Regions from separate parts of the Lysinibacillus phoenicis genome, predicted to be linked through region 2. Evidence: riboswitches for the same ligand, from Rfam matches in the RefSeq annotation. Region 2 holds a riboswitch; the other holds the start of a gene.

Region 1 (7,891 bases), 490 kb from region 2:
GTTAAGTTACTGTGAGGAACACGGTAAAATTTTCATTCATCCATTTGATGATTTCGATGTTATTGCGGGTCAAGGAACTGTAGCAGTTGAAATTATGAATGACATGGAGGAACCAATCGACTACGTATTTGGTAGTATAGGCGGTGGTGGCTTAATGTCAGGCGTTTCTGCCTACGTGAAAAACCTCTCCCCTTCTAGTAAAATTATTGGTGTCGAACCAGCTGGAGCGGGCAGTATGAAAGCTGCTTTTGCTGAAGGTGGTGCGGTGGCTCTTGATTGGATTGACAAATTCGTCGATGGAGCTGCAGTAAAATGCGTCGGTCATCACACATATGATGTTTGTCGTCGCTATTTAGACGACATACTACTTGTACCTGAAGGCAAAGTTTGTACAACAATCTTAGATCTATATAATAAACATGCGATTATTGCCGAGCCTGCTGGAGCACTGTCAGTTGCAGCTCTTGATTTTTATAAGGAAGAAATTAAAGGTAAGTCAGTCGTTGTCATTATTAGTGGTGGTAATAATGATATTGGACGAATGCAGGAGATTAAGGAAAAGTCGCTTATTCATGAAGGGTTGCTTTACTACTTCATTGTCAGCTTCCCTCAACGTGCAGGCGCACTACGCCAATTCCTCACTAGTGTGCTAGGACCAAATGATGACATCACTACGTTTGAATATACTAAGAAAAACAATAAAGAAAGTGGTCCTGCCTTAGTCGGTATTGAACTTGGCGATCGAGCTGATTATGAAGGGTTGCTAGCGCGAATGAATGAGTTTGGCTTCAAATACAAAGAAGTAAACAATGACATTCAACTATTTGGCTTACTAGTTTAAAATAAAGAGTCTCACTGCTTAGCAGGTGAATTGATTTGGTCATCAACTTAAGAAAATAACAAAAGGAATCGAGCGTGAAAGTTCTCGATTCCTTTTAGCGTTCCAATTATCCTAATAAAGCACGATCTGAATTCATTTTTTCACCACGTATGCGTTCAAATTCAGCCATTAAATCTGGGATGGTTAATTCATGTTTACGATCTTCACCAACCTCTAAAATGATTTGCCCTTTATCCATCATTATAAGACGATTCCCTAAATCTAAAGCTTGTTGCATATTATGCGTGACCATTAATGTCGTTAAATTATCTTTTTCCACTAGATACTTTGTAATCCGAGTAATTAACTCTGCACGAGATGGATCAAGTGCAGCTGTATGCTCATCCAGCAATAAAATAGACGGTTTCGTGAATGTAGCCATTAATAATGACAATGCTTGACGTTCCCCACCTGACAGTAGGCCTACTTTTGCGGAAAGTCGATTTTCAAGATTTAAACCAAGCATCTCTAATGATTCCTTGAAAAATTCACGGCGCTTTTTATCTACACCGATACGTAAGCCTCTGCTCTTATTTCTTGAGTATGCTAATGCGACGTTTTCTTCAATTGTCATAGCAGGTGCTGTACCTGCCATTGGATCTTGGAACACACGACCAATATATTGCGAGCGTTTATATTCAGGTAAATTCGTCACATCATTACCATCGATGGACACTGTCCCAAAATCAGGTGTTAAAGCTCCTGAAATCATATTCATCATCGTAGACTTCCCTGCTCCATTACTACCGATGATTGTCACAAAATCCCCTGGTTTTAAGTGAAGATTAATTTCTGCAAGTGCAATTTTTTCATCTGGTGTTCCTTCATTAAACACCTTATTAATGCCATGTAATTTAAGCAAGGCCTTTTCCCCCTCGCTCTACAGTTTTTACTGGTTTAAGTTCTGCAGCACGTTTCGCCTTTCGTTTGCGCTCCTTAGTCTTGTTGATAAATTGCGGTAAGACAAGTGCCAAAATAACGATGATTGCTGTAATTAATTTCATATCTCCTGAATCAAGGAAATCTACACGTAAAGCTAATGCTAGAATAATACGATAAATGATCGCGCCAGCAATGACTGCAAAAGTAGTACGAATAATTGTTTTTGTACCAAAAATGGCTTCACCAATAATAACCGAAGCAAGACCGATAACAATCATACCAATCCCCATACTAACATCGGAGAACTTCGAGTATTGTGCGATTAAAGCTCCAGAAAATGCGACAAGTGCATTAGAAAGTCCTAGACCTAGAATGATAAGTGTATCTGTATTTGCTGAGAAGCTACGAATCATTCGTTTATTATCACCAGTTGCTCGAATAGCAAGCCCTACCTCAGTCTTTAAGAACCAGTCTGCTAATAATTTAATTAAAATCGTGATGATTAATACGACAATCAGCACACTCCATGTACCTGGTACATGCTGAAATCCCATGCCTTTTAATAGGTTATTAAGAGCATCATCGATCCCTAAATTACTCCAAAATGTTTGAAACTTTGAAAATATCGTTTCTGAATTTAGCAGTGGAATATTCGGGCGACCTATCGTATTTTCTGCAGTTAACCCCATAATACGTAGGTTTATTGAGTACAATGCAATCATCATTAATATCCCTGATAATAGCGGATTAATCTTCCCTTTCGTGTGGAGAATTCCTGTCATACATCCAGCAATAAATCCAGCAACAATTGCCACTAAAGTCGCTAAGATTGGGTGGTAGCCAAGCAAGACCATTGTTGCTGCAGTTGCCGCCCCTGTTACAAAGCTTCCATCAACCGTTAAATCCGGAAAATCTAACACCCGAAATGTTAAATATACACCAAGTGCCATAATTGCATAGATGATTCCTTGCTCCACTGCGCCAAATAATGCTAAAAACATCGTTGAATCATCTCCTAAATCTCTTTTTTATTTATACCGCTTATAAATGAAGATAAAGCGGGGATAGTTCTCCCCCGCTTCGTTTTACTTTTCTAGAAGTTCTGCACCCCAAGAATCTTTAATTTCAATTTCTAAATCATCCGCTACCTTTTTATTGATTAGTAGTTTTAAATTTTGTGGATATTGTGCTGGTGTATCAGCAGGTGTAGCTTCACCTTTTAAAATTTTCACAGCCATTTGTCCAGCTTCATAGCCAATATCAAAATATTCGAAACCATAAGCAGCTAAACCGCCTCGTGCAACAGAGTCTAGCTCTCCTACGATAAGTGGTAATTTATTTGTGTTAGCAACATCAATAACAGATTCTAACGCAGAAACCACTGTGTTATCAGTAATAATATAGAAAGCATCTACTTTACCAATTAACGATTCTGTTGCTTGTTTCACATCTGCTGAAGTGGATGCCGAAGCTTCTACAACCGTTAAGCCCTGCTCACCCATAACTTTTTTCACTTCTGAAACTTGTGCTACAGAGTTTTGCTCACCAGCATTGTAGACCATACCCACATTCTTTGCGCCAAGCTCTTTTAGAAATGCTACTGTTTTAGAAATCGTTTCAGGATGTAAATCGATTGTACCTGTAACATTTTTTCCTGGTTTCTCCATTGATTCAATTAACTGTGCACCAACAGCATCTGTTACAGAAGTGAAGATGATTGGAATATCACTTGTAGCTGTAGCAGCTGCTTGAGCAGAAGGTGTAGAGTTAGCAAAAATTAAATCTACGTTTGCACTCACTAGATTGTTAGCAATCGTTGTGTTAAGACTGTTATCTCCTTGTGCAATTTGTGAATCATATTCAACTTTTAATCCAGCATCTTCAATTGCCTTTTTAAAGCCTTCTGTTGCTGCATTTAAAGATGGATGTTCAACAATTTGAGTAATGCCGATTTTATATGTTTTATCATCTGCATTTCCGCTCTCACTTGCGTTGTTTGATTCATTCCCTTTTGAATCCGTTGAACTAGAACCACCACTACCACAGGCAGCAAGAAGTAACACTAATCCAAATAGAAGGAATGACAGCTTTTTTACATTGCCCTTCACAAATAATCCCCCCGATTAATAACTAAAATATCTATCGCACTTTATCCAAACAAAGTGTGAATGTATCGCTATATTATCGTTATTATTGAGCCTCGTCAACAACATTATGAATGTTCTGACTTTTAAATTTAACAAAATATTTTAGCTAATCATTCAATTTGGCGCTTTAAACCGCTAAACTACGCTGTTTTAGTTATTCGTTTTCTTTTTTAACATAGTAAAAAATATTTATGACAATTTTGCGACGCTAGGTCATTGTGGACAAAGTCTGACATTTGACTTCTACTAGATATCTATAATAAAATGTTTACTTGTGTGAAAGCACCGTGGTTCGTAACCATCCCACGAAAAAAAACTAAGGAGAAATGAATATGAAGATAAAATTTTTAGCAGCAAGTGGTATTATTGCAGCTTTATATATTGCTGTGACAATGCTTGTTGCACCATTTGGTTTTACAGAAGTACAGTTCCGCGTATCCGAGATTTTTAACCATCTAGTGGCCTTTAATCCACGCTTTGCCGTAGGGATCATTATTGGAGTATTGATCTCCAATCTTTTTTCACCACTTGGCATTTACGATTTAGTGTTTGGTGTTGGTCATTCTATGATCACACTTGGACTGTTCATTTTAATCTGTAAATTTGTCAAAAATATTTGGGCACGTTTAATTATTAATACATTTTTATTTACATGCACTATGTTTATCATTGCCTTTGAACTAAACTTAGCCTTAGAGCTTCCATTCTTCTGGACTTGGCTAACAGTGGCTGCTGGTGAGTTTGTTGTGTTAGCAGTTGGTGCACCTATTATGTATGGACTAAATAAACGTCTTCACTTTAAAAATTTGATTTAACAGACGAGTCTTAGGATTCGTCTTTTTTTCTTGACACTATTCTGAAAATATTCTACAATTCTTTCTAATAAATGCAAGGAAGAAGAGTAGTAGCAAGCACTGTAACTTCAAGAGAGCTGGTGGTAGGTGCAAACCAGTAGTATGTACTTGTGAATGGACTTCAGAGCAGCCTTATCCAAATGTAAGGCCGACCCACTCCCCGTTATCGGAGTAGAAGAGCGCGCAAAAATGCGAATCAAGGTGGCACCACGGTTACTCGTCCTTTTTATGAGGATTGGAGTGGCTTTTTTTTATGGAAAAATAGTATAGAGGAGTCGAGTAAAGATGAGTACAGTAGTAGAGAAAAAAGGTTATTTTGGTGAATTTGGAGGAAGCTTTGTTCCAGAGGAGCTTCAAAATGTATTAACTATTTTAGACGAGAATTTCCAAAAGTATAAAGATGATGAAGACTTTAAGAAAGAATTGGATTACTATTTCCGTGAATACGTTGGACGTAAATCCCCTCTTTACTTTGCAGAAAATTTAACAAAGCAATTAGGTGGCGCAAAAATTTATTTAAAACGTGAAGATCTTAACCATACAGGCTCACATAAAATCAATAATGTATTAGGCCAGATTTTACTAGCTAAACGTATGGGAGCAAATCGCGTTATTGCCGAAACAGGCGCTGGACAACATGGTGTAGCAACGGCAACTGCTTGTGCCATGTTCGGGATTGATTGCACCATTTATATGGGCTTGGAGGATACAAAACGTCAGGCATTAAATGTATTTCGTATGGAGCTTCTTGGTGCGAAAGTAGTAGCTGTTGATAAAGGGCAAGGTCGCTTAAAAGATGCTGTTGATGAAGCGTTCGCTGATTTAGTAGAAAACTATGAAACAACATTCTATTTATTAGGCTCAGCAGTTGGACCACATCCTTTCCCTTCAATGGTTAAACATTTTCAATCTGTCATTAGCCGTGAAAGTCGTGAGCAAATTTTAGCAAAGGAAGGAAAGCTTCCAACAGCCGTCCTTGCCTGTGTCGGCGGTGGTAGTAATGCCATTGGAGCATTTGCTGATTATATTGCAGATGAAAGCGTTCGTCTTATTGGAATCGAACCCGATCAAGCTGCTACATTAAACGAAGGGACGCCTGGGGAGCTACATGGCTTCAAATGTTTAGTGTTACAAGATGATGAAGGAAATCCCCTACCAACATATTCAATTGCAGCTGGTCTAGATTACCCTGGAGCAGGTCCAGAACATAGTCATTTGAAAACAATTGGCCGTGCGGAGTATGTAACTGTTACAAACGAAGAAGTTCTAGAGGCGTTTCAAGTACTTTCAAAGGTCGAAGGTATTATTCCTGCCCTTGAAAGCTCACATGCAGTTGCATATGCTCTAAAATTAGCACCAACTTTACCATCTGAGGAAAGCATTATTATTAATATCTCAGGTCGTGGTGATAAAGACGTTGAACAAGTTTTCCATATGTTAACAAAATAGTATTGTAAAAGAGCGATCTCCCTTTTTGGGACATCGCTCTTTTTACTTTATTTTAGTAAATTTCTGTAATATTATTTGCCATTAGGATTTACCTCTAAAACACTGTAGCTTACACTATTATGAAATTGCCTTTTTATGCAGCTTAATTTTCAGTTTTTCTAACATATCAACTGTCATTTTAGCTAAATCATACTCTGCTTTAAAGCCCCATTCTTTTTGGGCTGCTTCTATATTTAAAGAGTTTGGCCAGCTATCTGCTATAGCCTGACGCACTGGGTCCACCTGATAGTCCATTGTGAAATTCGGTAAGTGTTTCTTGATTTCAGCTGCAATTTGCGACGGTTCAAAGCTCATTGCTGTAATATTAAAAGCATTACGATGAACTAGCTTATTACCATCTGCCTCCATCAAATCTACAATAGCTTGTAAAGCATCTGGCATGTACATCATATCCATAAACGTACCCTCTTGGATATAAGATGTATACTTGCCCTGTTCGATCGCTTCATAGAAAATCTCTACCGCATAATCAGTCGTACCACCACCTGGAGGTGTTACATAGGAAATTAATCCAGGGAAGCGTACACCACGTGTATCAACGCCAAAACGATTAAAATAATAATCACATAGTAACTCACCCGCTACTTTATTAACGCCATACATTGTCGTTGGTCGTTGCAAAGTATCCTGCGGTGTATCTTCCTTCGGTGTAGATGGGCCAAATGCTCCAATAGAGCTTGGCGTGAAAAATTGCATATTTAACTCTCGTGAAACTTCCAATGCATTCATTAATCCACCCATATTTAAATTCCAAGCTAACAATGGATTTCTTTCAGCAGTAGCAGATAATAATGCCGCTAAATGCATCATCGTATCTGCACCGAAATCCTTTGCTAGATCATGCATTCTTTGTCCATCTGTCACGTCCAATATTTCAAATGGGCCCTTAGTATGTTCAAGCTTTCTAATATCTGTAGCAAGTATATTGTCCTCTCCATAAATACCACGAAGTTTTTCTACAAGCTCAGAACCTATTTGACCAAGTGCCCCAGTAACAATTATCTTTTTCATTTCTCAAAACCTCCACATGTGAACAATTGTACTTATGGAAAGTACAAAAATATATTGATAAACATTGATTTAATAACACTTTCAATGAAATTCATTATAATGTGTTCGTTTTGAAAATACAACAATTATATTAACGATATTCCTTAAAAGGAACAAACAATCCCTTACTTTCAGTATATGAACTCATAAAAAATATTGTGCTACAAAAATATATAAAACACATTTGTACATCTGAAGGATACACATTTTGTTGTTAACTCTATTTTATAAACAAACAAAAAAAGAATCCCCTTTCTCATAGGAGATTCCCTTTCAACATTTTTCTTTGAGAATAAATTATATCGAAAAACGTTTTACAGCTATTTGCAAAACTTTTGATACTTTGCGCAATTCTTTAATATAATTATTGAATTGTTCCTGTGCTGCCAATTGGTCTGCTGTTAGTGTAGCAACATGCTTAGTAGACATGGTATTCGTATCCGATAAAGCTGTTAACATAACAGCATCCTCACTTACTGTCTTTGTGTGATTGGCAATCTCTTGAACAGTGGCAGTTACTTCCATCATATAAGGCTTAATAGTATGTACTTTTTCTAAAATTTGATCGA
Region 2 (7,891 bases):
CTGTAATATGCGGTGTTGCCATAGAAGTTCCTGTTTTACGATCATATGCTTCTGCATAATCTGCATCAGGGAAATCCTTTTTATACATTGGAATCGTTGACATAATGTTTGTTCCAGGTGCACTTACATCTGGTTTAATATCAAAGTTTGGTGTAGATGGTCCACGGGAACTTGAATCGTTTACTTCATCTCCTAGTGTCTGTGTGGAAGTAAATTGACTAAAGCTAACTTTTCCAGTTCCGCCTGCTAATGCAGCTCGAATTGCATCGCCATCCGTTTGGGACATATCAAATGTTGGTAGAAAAGCAAATGAATCACCAAGGAATGTACCTGAAATATTAGGTGCATTTGTTCCACCAGCAAAGTTATGAATAATTGTTGCGACAGCTCCATTTGCCTTTGCGTTCGCAATTTTATCAACAAAGGCGATACTGCCACGAGAGATCAATGCCACTTTACCTTTTACATCGATTCCCTCAAAGTCCTTTACTTCCCCGTTTCCAGGGATAGCAACTAGGTCAAATTCTCCTTGAAGCTGTGTTGCTAAATCCCTTCCAAAAGTTGTTCCCATTAATGGGAGCTGTTTTGTTAAGTTGTAGTCACCAACTGTAACATTTACTTCCCCGTTATACTTTGTTTCAGGATTTGTTGTGTTACCGACAGCAATTCCTAAACGAGCGGTTGCAGGCGTGCCCATTGTTCCGCGATTTGGGCCGGAGTTCCCTGTCGCAATTACTCCGATTGTTCCAGCCATCATTGCATTGTTAATAGCAAATGAACCAGCATCCGTTTCAGAGTTAGCTCCCCCACCAAGAGAAAGGTTAATAACGTCCATTTTTTCTGTTACAGCGGTTTCAATTGCTTTAACAATACCAGATGTAGCTCCACTTCCATATGCACCAAGAACACGGTAAGCATAAAGGTCTACTTTTGGAGCAATTCCTTTAATACCAAATTTGTTTGCTCCGATTGCTGCAATGGTTCCAGCAACATGGGTACCGTGAGAAGTATAGAACGAGCTTCCTTTTTCATTAAATTCAGGTGTTCCGGCAGGACGCTCAGAAGGCAATGTTTCCGATGCATCGTCATCTGCTCGAGGCTTCGTGTAAGTTGATGAATTTGGAATAAAGTTTTTCCCCCCCTTGTAAATTCCAGCGAATTCAGGGTGATCTGCGTCAATACCAGTATCTAATACTGCTACTTTTATTCCTTGTCCTTCAATTCCTTCATTCCACAGCTGTTCGATCCCAAGGAAAGAAATACTTGTGTTCATTTGGGCCTCTAATTGATCTTCCTTAATAAGTTCCGATGATTTCATTGTATTATCTTCTGATGCGTAAACAATTGCATCAGGTTCGATTAATGTAATTCCTTCTATTGAAAGCAGTTTCGGGAGATCATTTGCTTTCACTGTTGCCGCAAAACCGTTTAAAACAGTATCAAATGTGTAGCCTTGAGTCATTTGAACATTTTTAGTAGCTAACTCTTTTTTTACTTTTGCTTGTTGAGCTTTTACATTTGAACGTACTTCATTTGCTCGCGTATTAGAGAACTTTTGGCCTTTCACCTGGCTCATTCCCTGCTCTAGTGCCACAGGCGTTTCAGATAAATGTACGATGACTGCAACTTCTTGATTGCCTGATACATTTTGTAAGCTTTCGTGAAGAGTTGGACCATCTTTAGACAAGCTTAGCTGTTCAGCGATAGCCGCCTTAAGTTGAAGTATACTTTCACTTTGACTATCCTGTTTAAATGGTTTAGATTCTTCAGCACTTGCGCTCGATAATGGAACCAATAGAAAAAGCACCATAACGAAAGCTATAATACTACTTAAAAACTTCATAAACGTAAACTTTTTCAAAACTCATTTCTCCCTCCACATTTAATTATCACACTAAACAGAAAAGTGTGATAATTCCAATTTATCACAGGAGTAGTAATTCGAATATCGGAATATTTGAATATACCAAAATATTGATAATAAGTATTAGTTTATCAATTATATTTTAATTCTATTTTCCTAGTAATGTAATTAAAAAATAGAACTTTAAAATGAGAAAGGACTTACAGAAATATATTCATTTTGTCAATTTAATTAGTAAAGCACAAATAGGAAAGATTTTTTTAAAATCTATTTGACGTTCTGTATTATTTTTTGTACGATATGGAAGAAAAGAATGTGCCCGGACTTGTACGGGAGAGGTTCATAGCTGATACCCTCTATAAAAAACTATGGAAACATGACATTATGCCATGTCCATATCGGACGTGGCTTTTTTATGTTTTTACTTATGTTTTAATAGAATGATTGGTAATGCCTCTCTTGAAAAGTGTTGGGAAACATTTTACAAGGAGGTTTTTTTATGTCTGGTCGAAGTCATGAAGAAGGACTAAAGGATTTAACATTGTTGGGTAACCAAGGTACACAATATTCATATGATTATGCACCTGAAGTTTTGGAAGCAGTAGATAATCTTCATTCCAATCGAGATTATTTCGTTAAGTTTAATTGTCCAGAGTTCACTAGTTTATGTCCGCTTACAAATCAGCCTGATTTTGCAACGATGTATATCTCGTATATCCCTGATAAAAAAATTGTTGAGAGTAAATCACTAAAATTGTATTTATTCAGTTTTAGAAATCACGGAGATTTCCATGAGGATTGCGTTAATATCATTATGAATGATTTAATTACATTACTTGACCCAAGATATATAGAGGTTTGGGGGAAATTTACTCCACGAGGTGGTATCTCGATCGATCCATGGTGTAACTATGGGAAGCCAGGAACTAAATACGAAGAAATAGCCAATTATCGTTTAATGAATCACGATCTTAACCCAGAAAAAATTGATAATCGATAAGTGAAGCAAGAAAGAGGTTTTTAGCTACCCTCTTAAAAAAACTAAGAAGAAAGCAGCACTTTTTCTTAGAGTGCTGTTTTTTCGATATAAGGGAGTCTTTATGGATGAAAAAGGAAAAAGCGATTGTTGTATTTAGTGGAGGTCAGGACAGCACAACATGTTTGTTCTGGGCAAAAGAACGTTTTAAAGAGATTGAGGCAGTAACTTTTGATTATGGTCAAAGGCATCGTCTGGAAATTGAATGTGCGAAGGTGATAACAGAGGAGCTTGGTGTCAAGCATCACATTCTGGATATGTCACTCCTGAATCAGCTTGCCCCGAATGCATTGACACGACAAGACATAGAGGTGAAGGACGGAGAAAATGGTGAGCTTCCATCAACTTTTGTGCCTGGTCGAAATCTACTTTTTCTTTCATTTGCTGGTGTTTTAGCGAGCCAAGTGGGAGCAAAGCATATTGTAACGGGTGTGTGTGAAACAGACTTTAGCGGATATCCGGATTGCCGAGATATTTTTATTAAATCCTTGAATGTAACGTTAAATTTATCTATGAATGATTCTTTTGTCATTGATACACCGTTGATGTGGCTGAATAAGGCACAGACTTGGGAGCTTGCTGATCAGCTTGGGGCGCTTGAGTTTGTTCGAGAAAGAACGTTAACTTGCTATAACGGTGTCATAGCAGATGGCTGTGGTGAATGCCCAGCGTGTAACCTGCGAAAAAAAGGGCTTGATGAGTATTTGAGTTATAGGAAGGAGTTTTAAGACATGTCAGATTATAAAATCGTCGAGAGGCTCCAAAAAATAGATGAGGATATTCAAAGAAATCAATTGAAATACCATGCAAAGCGTGTTCTCGTAAGCAAAGAATTTACCTTCGATGCTGCTCATCATTTACATCATTATGAGGGGAAATGTAAAAATCTGCACGGTCATACCTATCGTGTCATATTAGGACTGAGTGGCTACACAGATGAACGTGGTTTGATGATTGATTTTGGCGATATAAAAGAGATATGGAAACAAAAAATAGAGATTCATTTGGATCACCGTTATTTAAATGAAACACTTCCACCTATGAATACGACGGCAGAGAACATTGTTGTTTGGATTTACGAAAAGCTGACTGAGGCCTTGCTTGATGAAGGATATAACGGTGCGTGTGTAGAGTTTATCAGGCTTTACGAAACTCCTACAAGCTATGCAGAAGCAAGACGGGAGTGGATGGAAGTTGAGTAAAGTACCTATTATCGAAATTTTTGGACCAACAATTCAAGGTGAGGGAATGGTAGTTGGCCAGAAGACGATGTTTGTAAGAACTGCAGGTTGTGATTATTCTTGTTCCTGGTGTGATTCATCATTTACGTGGGATGGTAGCAGAAAGCATCTTATTGTCCAAATGACAGCAGAAGAGATTTGGTCTGAATTAAAACGTCTTGGTGGCAGTGGATTTTCATTTGTTACGATTTCGGGCGGTAATCCTGCACTCTATCCAAATTTGCAAGAGCTCATTGCGATTTTAAAAGAAAACAACATAAAGGTTAGTGTGGAAACGCAAGGAAGTAGATGGCAAAAATGGATGTATGAGATTGATGAGCTGACAATTTCACCAAAGCCACCTAGTTCTGGAATGACTACGGACTATTCGATGCTCTCAAATATCTTCGAAAAACTTAAAAATCGAAACAGTAATCACCATACATCCCTCAAAATAGTCGTTTTTAATCAAGAGGATTACGACTATGCTAAACAAATTCATCATCGTTATCCAACGATTCCTTTTTATCTCCAAGTTGGTAACGATGATCTTACGTCGATTGATAATTCACGAATAGCTATCCATTTATTAGATAAATATCATGAGCTCATTGATCGAGTAATAAAGGATGAAGAATTAAGAGATGTCAAAGTACTACCACAGTTACATGCTCTTGTTTGGGGGAATAAAAGAGGTGTATAGGGGTGCCATTACAATAATGTCTTGAAATTGATTTGAGGAGTAATAGGATGAGAATACTATTTTATTTATTATCTATTGTCGTTGCTAATGTGGTAACGGCAGCATTTGCGCCCTTACATTTTGGTATGTTTATCGTGCCAATGGGGACGCTTTTAATTGGAGCGACTTTTATTTTTCGCGATCTTGTGCAAAATAAATATGGTAGAGCAAAGACATATATAGTTATTATTACAGCTTTAATTTTATCAGCAGTAGTGTCATTCCTTCTAGGGGATACACTTTTGATTGTGGTAGCGTCAGCCCTATCATTTGTTGTCGCTGAAACGGCTGATACAGAAATTTATAGTCGATTGAAATTACCAATGGCATGGCGTGTGCTCTACAGTGGAATTGTTGGAGGATTTCTGGATTCTGCTATTTTCGTAGTAATCGGCTTGAGTCCATTGGGGGCTAATATGTTGCCTTGGGAAGCGGTGCCTGCCGCCATTTTTGGACAAATTATTGTGAAAACGATTATTCAAATGTTCGGTGCACTAATTTTAGGCCAAGTTGGTGCAATGAAAGAAAAACGTCTTATTTCAGGATGATTTTTTGAAATATGATGAAGAGAGCTTTTCTGTAAAAGAAGTGTTTCAACAACATGGCTTTAGATGAAGTATTGCATTTCCTTTTCTATATTTTTTAAGAAATATAGTCTTATACTAGTTGCGTCGGACCATAACTTAAGCAACAGAAATTATAAAAAAGTACCAGTCCTCATGGGCTGGTACTTTTTCTTCAAAGTTTAAAAATACTATTTTTATTTTATCTAGCAAGTTCAACAAGTATTATTCTCGAATTATTACTTTACCATTTCTAAGGCTGCTGGTTCTTTATGCTGTATATGACTTGAAGTCCAGCCGATGATGAAAGCGAGTAAAAGGTAAATAAGTAATATACATGCTTGTGTGATTAAGTTTGACCAGCCACCGAGAGAAACAACCTCCTGGAAGCTTTTCAATGAGTGGGCCATCGGTAAAAACCCTCCAACCCTAGCTAACATTGGATTTTCAAGTTCTCCTGGGAAAGTTCCACCACAGGTTGCTAGTTGAAATACTAAGAGAGTGACAGCTAGTAATTTACCAAGATTCCCTAAGAGAATAATAAGCATCAGGATGAAGGTCATGAAAGTAAATGACACGATAATACTTGATAGGATAAATAACGGTACACTTGCTACTGCTAATTTAAATCCTAAAAGTACGACCAGGTCCACGATAAGTGTCTGAATTATTCCTATTATATAAACTAATCCTAGTTTATTAATAAAGTGAACTGTTCCAGTTACTTTTAGACGTTCTCTACGTCCTAAAGGTAGGATGTTGGCTGCCATAATGCCTCCTACAAAGAAAGCAAGTGATAAGAAGTAAGGAGCAATGCCAGTCCCGTAATTCGGAACTTTGGATAAATGGGATTCTACCAATTCAATTGGTTGTGCAAACATTGTTGAGGTAGAGTCATTGTATTGAAGATTAGACGTTTTTTCTGCAGCTTCATTTAGCTTTGCTGATAATTCATTTGAGCCAATTGCTAGAGAAGAAAGCCCGTCTTGTAGGTCCGCTAATCCGCTTGATTCATGACTGATTCCGTTTGCGAGAGTTGTAATGCCAGTGTTAAGTGTTGTATAGCCTGTCATCCATTTTGTAAACCCACTAGCAAATGCATTCGTACCCTCTTGTAACTGTTTTGCTCCTTCATTAGTCTGAGTAATGTTAGCACCTAACGTTTCCATCCCAGTTTGAAGCGAAGCCTGTGCAGTAGTAATTTTTTTTGCAGCTATTTCTATCTGATCTTGGTCAGATTTTAAAGTAGTTTCTGTCGTAGATAATTTTTTAGATAAAGCAATAATTTGTTGGAGTTTCCCATCCTGATTTGCTTCAGGATGTTCTTTTACATATTGAGTTATTTGTTCCTCCAAATTCTTAGCGGTGATAGCTGCTTGTTCTTGTCCCTGAGCTAACTTTGTATTTTCAATAGACCAGTTAGTAATGCTTTGGCTTACTTGATTCATTCCCGATTGTAGAGAATGTTCACCATCCGTAAGCTGCTGTAACCCCTTATATAAGGAATTAGAGCCGGTTGTAAGTTCATTTACACCAGAAGATAAGCTCTTTTGGCCAGCTGAAAGTTCCGTGCTCCCCGTTTTAAGTTTTTGTGCCCCTTCATCTAAACTTTGAATACCTTTTGTTAACCTTCTACTTCCGTTTTGTGCATCAACAGTGCCGTTATAAAGTTTCTGTGCTCCAGTTCCTGCATCCATGAAGCCAGCTGAAACGTCCTTGAATTTAGTTAGAATTGTTTCAGAATAGATCTTCGTGACATTGGCATTGATTTTTGTATTCATTTTTTCAACGGCTGTTGTAGTAATTTGTGAGGCTACATAGTTTTTCCCTGGATTGACTTCATATAAAAGTTTAGCTGGTTTTGGTGTTTTATCCATGACCGTTGTTATGTTTTTAGAAAAATTCTTTGGAATTTTAATAATCATATAATAGTCGCCAGCTTCAAGTCCCTTTTTGGCGGTCTTGGCAGAGACAAATTGAAAATTTAACTCTTTGCCTTTTTTTAATTGAGCAACAAAATCATTTCCGATATGAATGGCTTTATTATTGATAGTAGCGCCTTCATCAAGATTGACAACTGCTACGGGAAGTTTATCTAATTGTCCATATGGATCCCAATAGCCAGCTAAAAAGAATCCTACGTAAATTAAAGGAACAAGTGTAAGAAAAATTAAAGCAATGCGTCCATGCTTATGTTTCCAAATGGCCACTAAGTCTTGTAATACTAATTGTAATCCTTTCATGAAATATCCTACCTTTCTTTATGCAAAAGATTATTTCATCTTAATCTAATATGTTGATGTTGTATAATACATAAAAGGTTATGCATAATAGATTTGAGTCTATGATAAAGGGGAGTCTGCATGGAACTTTTGCAATTAAAATACTTTCAAACAGTTGCTCGGCTGGAACATATGACGAAGGCAGCAGAACAACTTCAAATTGCCCAGCCATCCCTTAGTAAAA

Evidence for each region. Region 2 has a riboswitch for preQ1 ahead of queF (preQ(1) synthase). Riboswitches for the same ligand answer to the same signal wherever they lie in the genome.
Region 1: linked by a shared signal. The riboswitch ahead of ABC382_RS13115 (QueT transporter family protein) and the one ahead of queF (preQ(1) synthase) in region 2 are both predicted to bind preQ1.

What each region holds. Positions count from the first base shown of each region.
Region 1 covers NZ_JBDFMP010000002.1:2,325,286-2,333,176, forward strand. The annotation lists gene ilvA (threonine ammonia-lyase IlvA) at 1-841, shown strand, start outside; gene ABC382_RS13100 (ABC transporter ATP-binding protein) at 948-1,742, opposite strand; gene ABC382_RS13105 (ABC transporter permease) at 1,735-2,763, opposite strand; gene ABC382_RS13110 (ABC transporter substrate-binding protein) at 2,848-3,870, opposite strand; PreQ1 riboswitch class I at 4,191-4,235, shown strand; gene ABC382_RS13115 (QueT transporter family protein) at 4,242-4,724, shown strand; T-box leader at 4,792-4,991, shown strand; gene trpB (tryptophan synthase subunit beta) at 5,049-6,212, shown strand; gene ABC382_RS13125 (L-threonine 3-dehydrogenase) at 6,330-7,283, opposite strand; gene ABC382_RS13130 (HAMP domain-containing methyl-accepting chemotaxis protein) at 7,620-7,891, opposite strand, start outside.
Region 2 covers NZ_JBDFMP010000002.1:2,810,638-2,818,528, forward strand. The annotation lists gene ABC382_RS15440 (S8 family serine peptidase) at 1-1,861, opposite strand, end outside; PreQ1 riboswitch class I at 2,194-2,240, shown strand; gene queF (preQ(1) synthase) at 2,364-2,864, shown strand; gene queC (7-cyano-7-deazaguanine synthase QueC) at 2,969-3,628, shown strand; gene queD (6-carboxytetrahydropterin synthase QueD) at 3,632-4,102, shown strand; gene queE (7-carboxy-7-deazaguanine synthase QueE) at 4,095-4,823, shown strand; gene ABC382_RS15465 (VUT family protein) at 4,871-5,410, shown strand; gene ABC382_RS15470 (YhgE/Pip domain-containing protein) at 5,665-7,668, opposite strand; gene ABC382_RS15475 (LysR family transcriptional regulator) at 7,789-7,891, shown strand, end outside.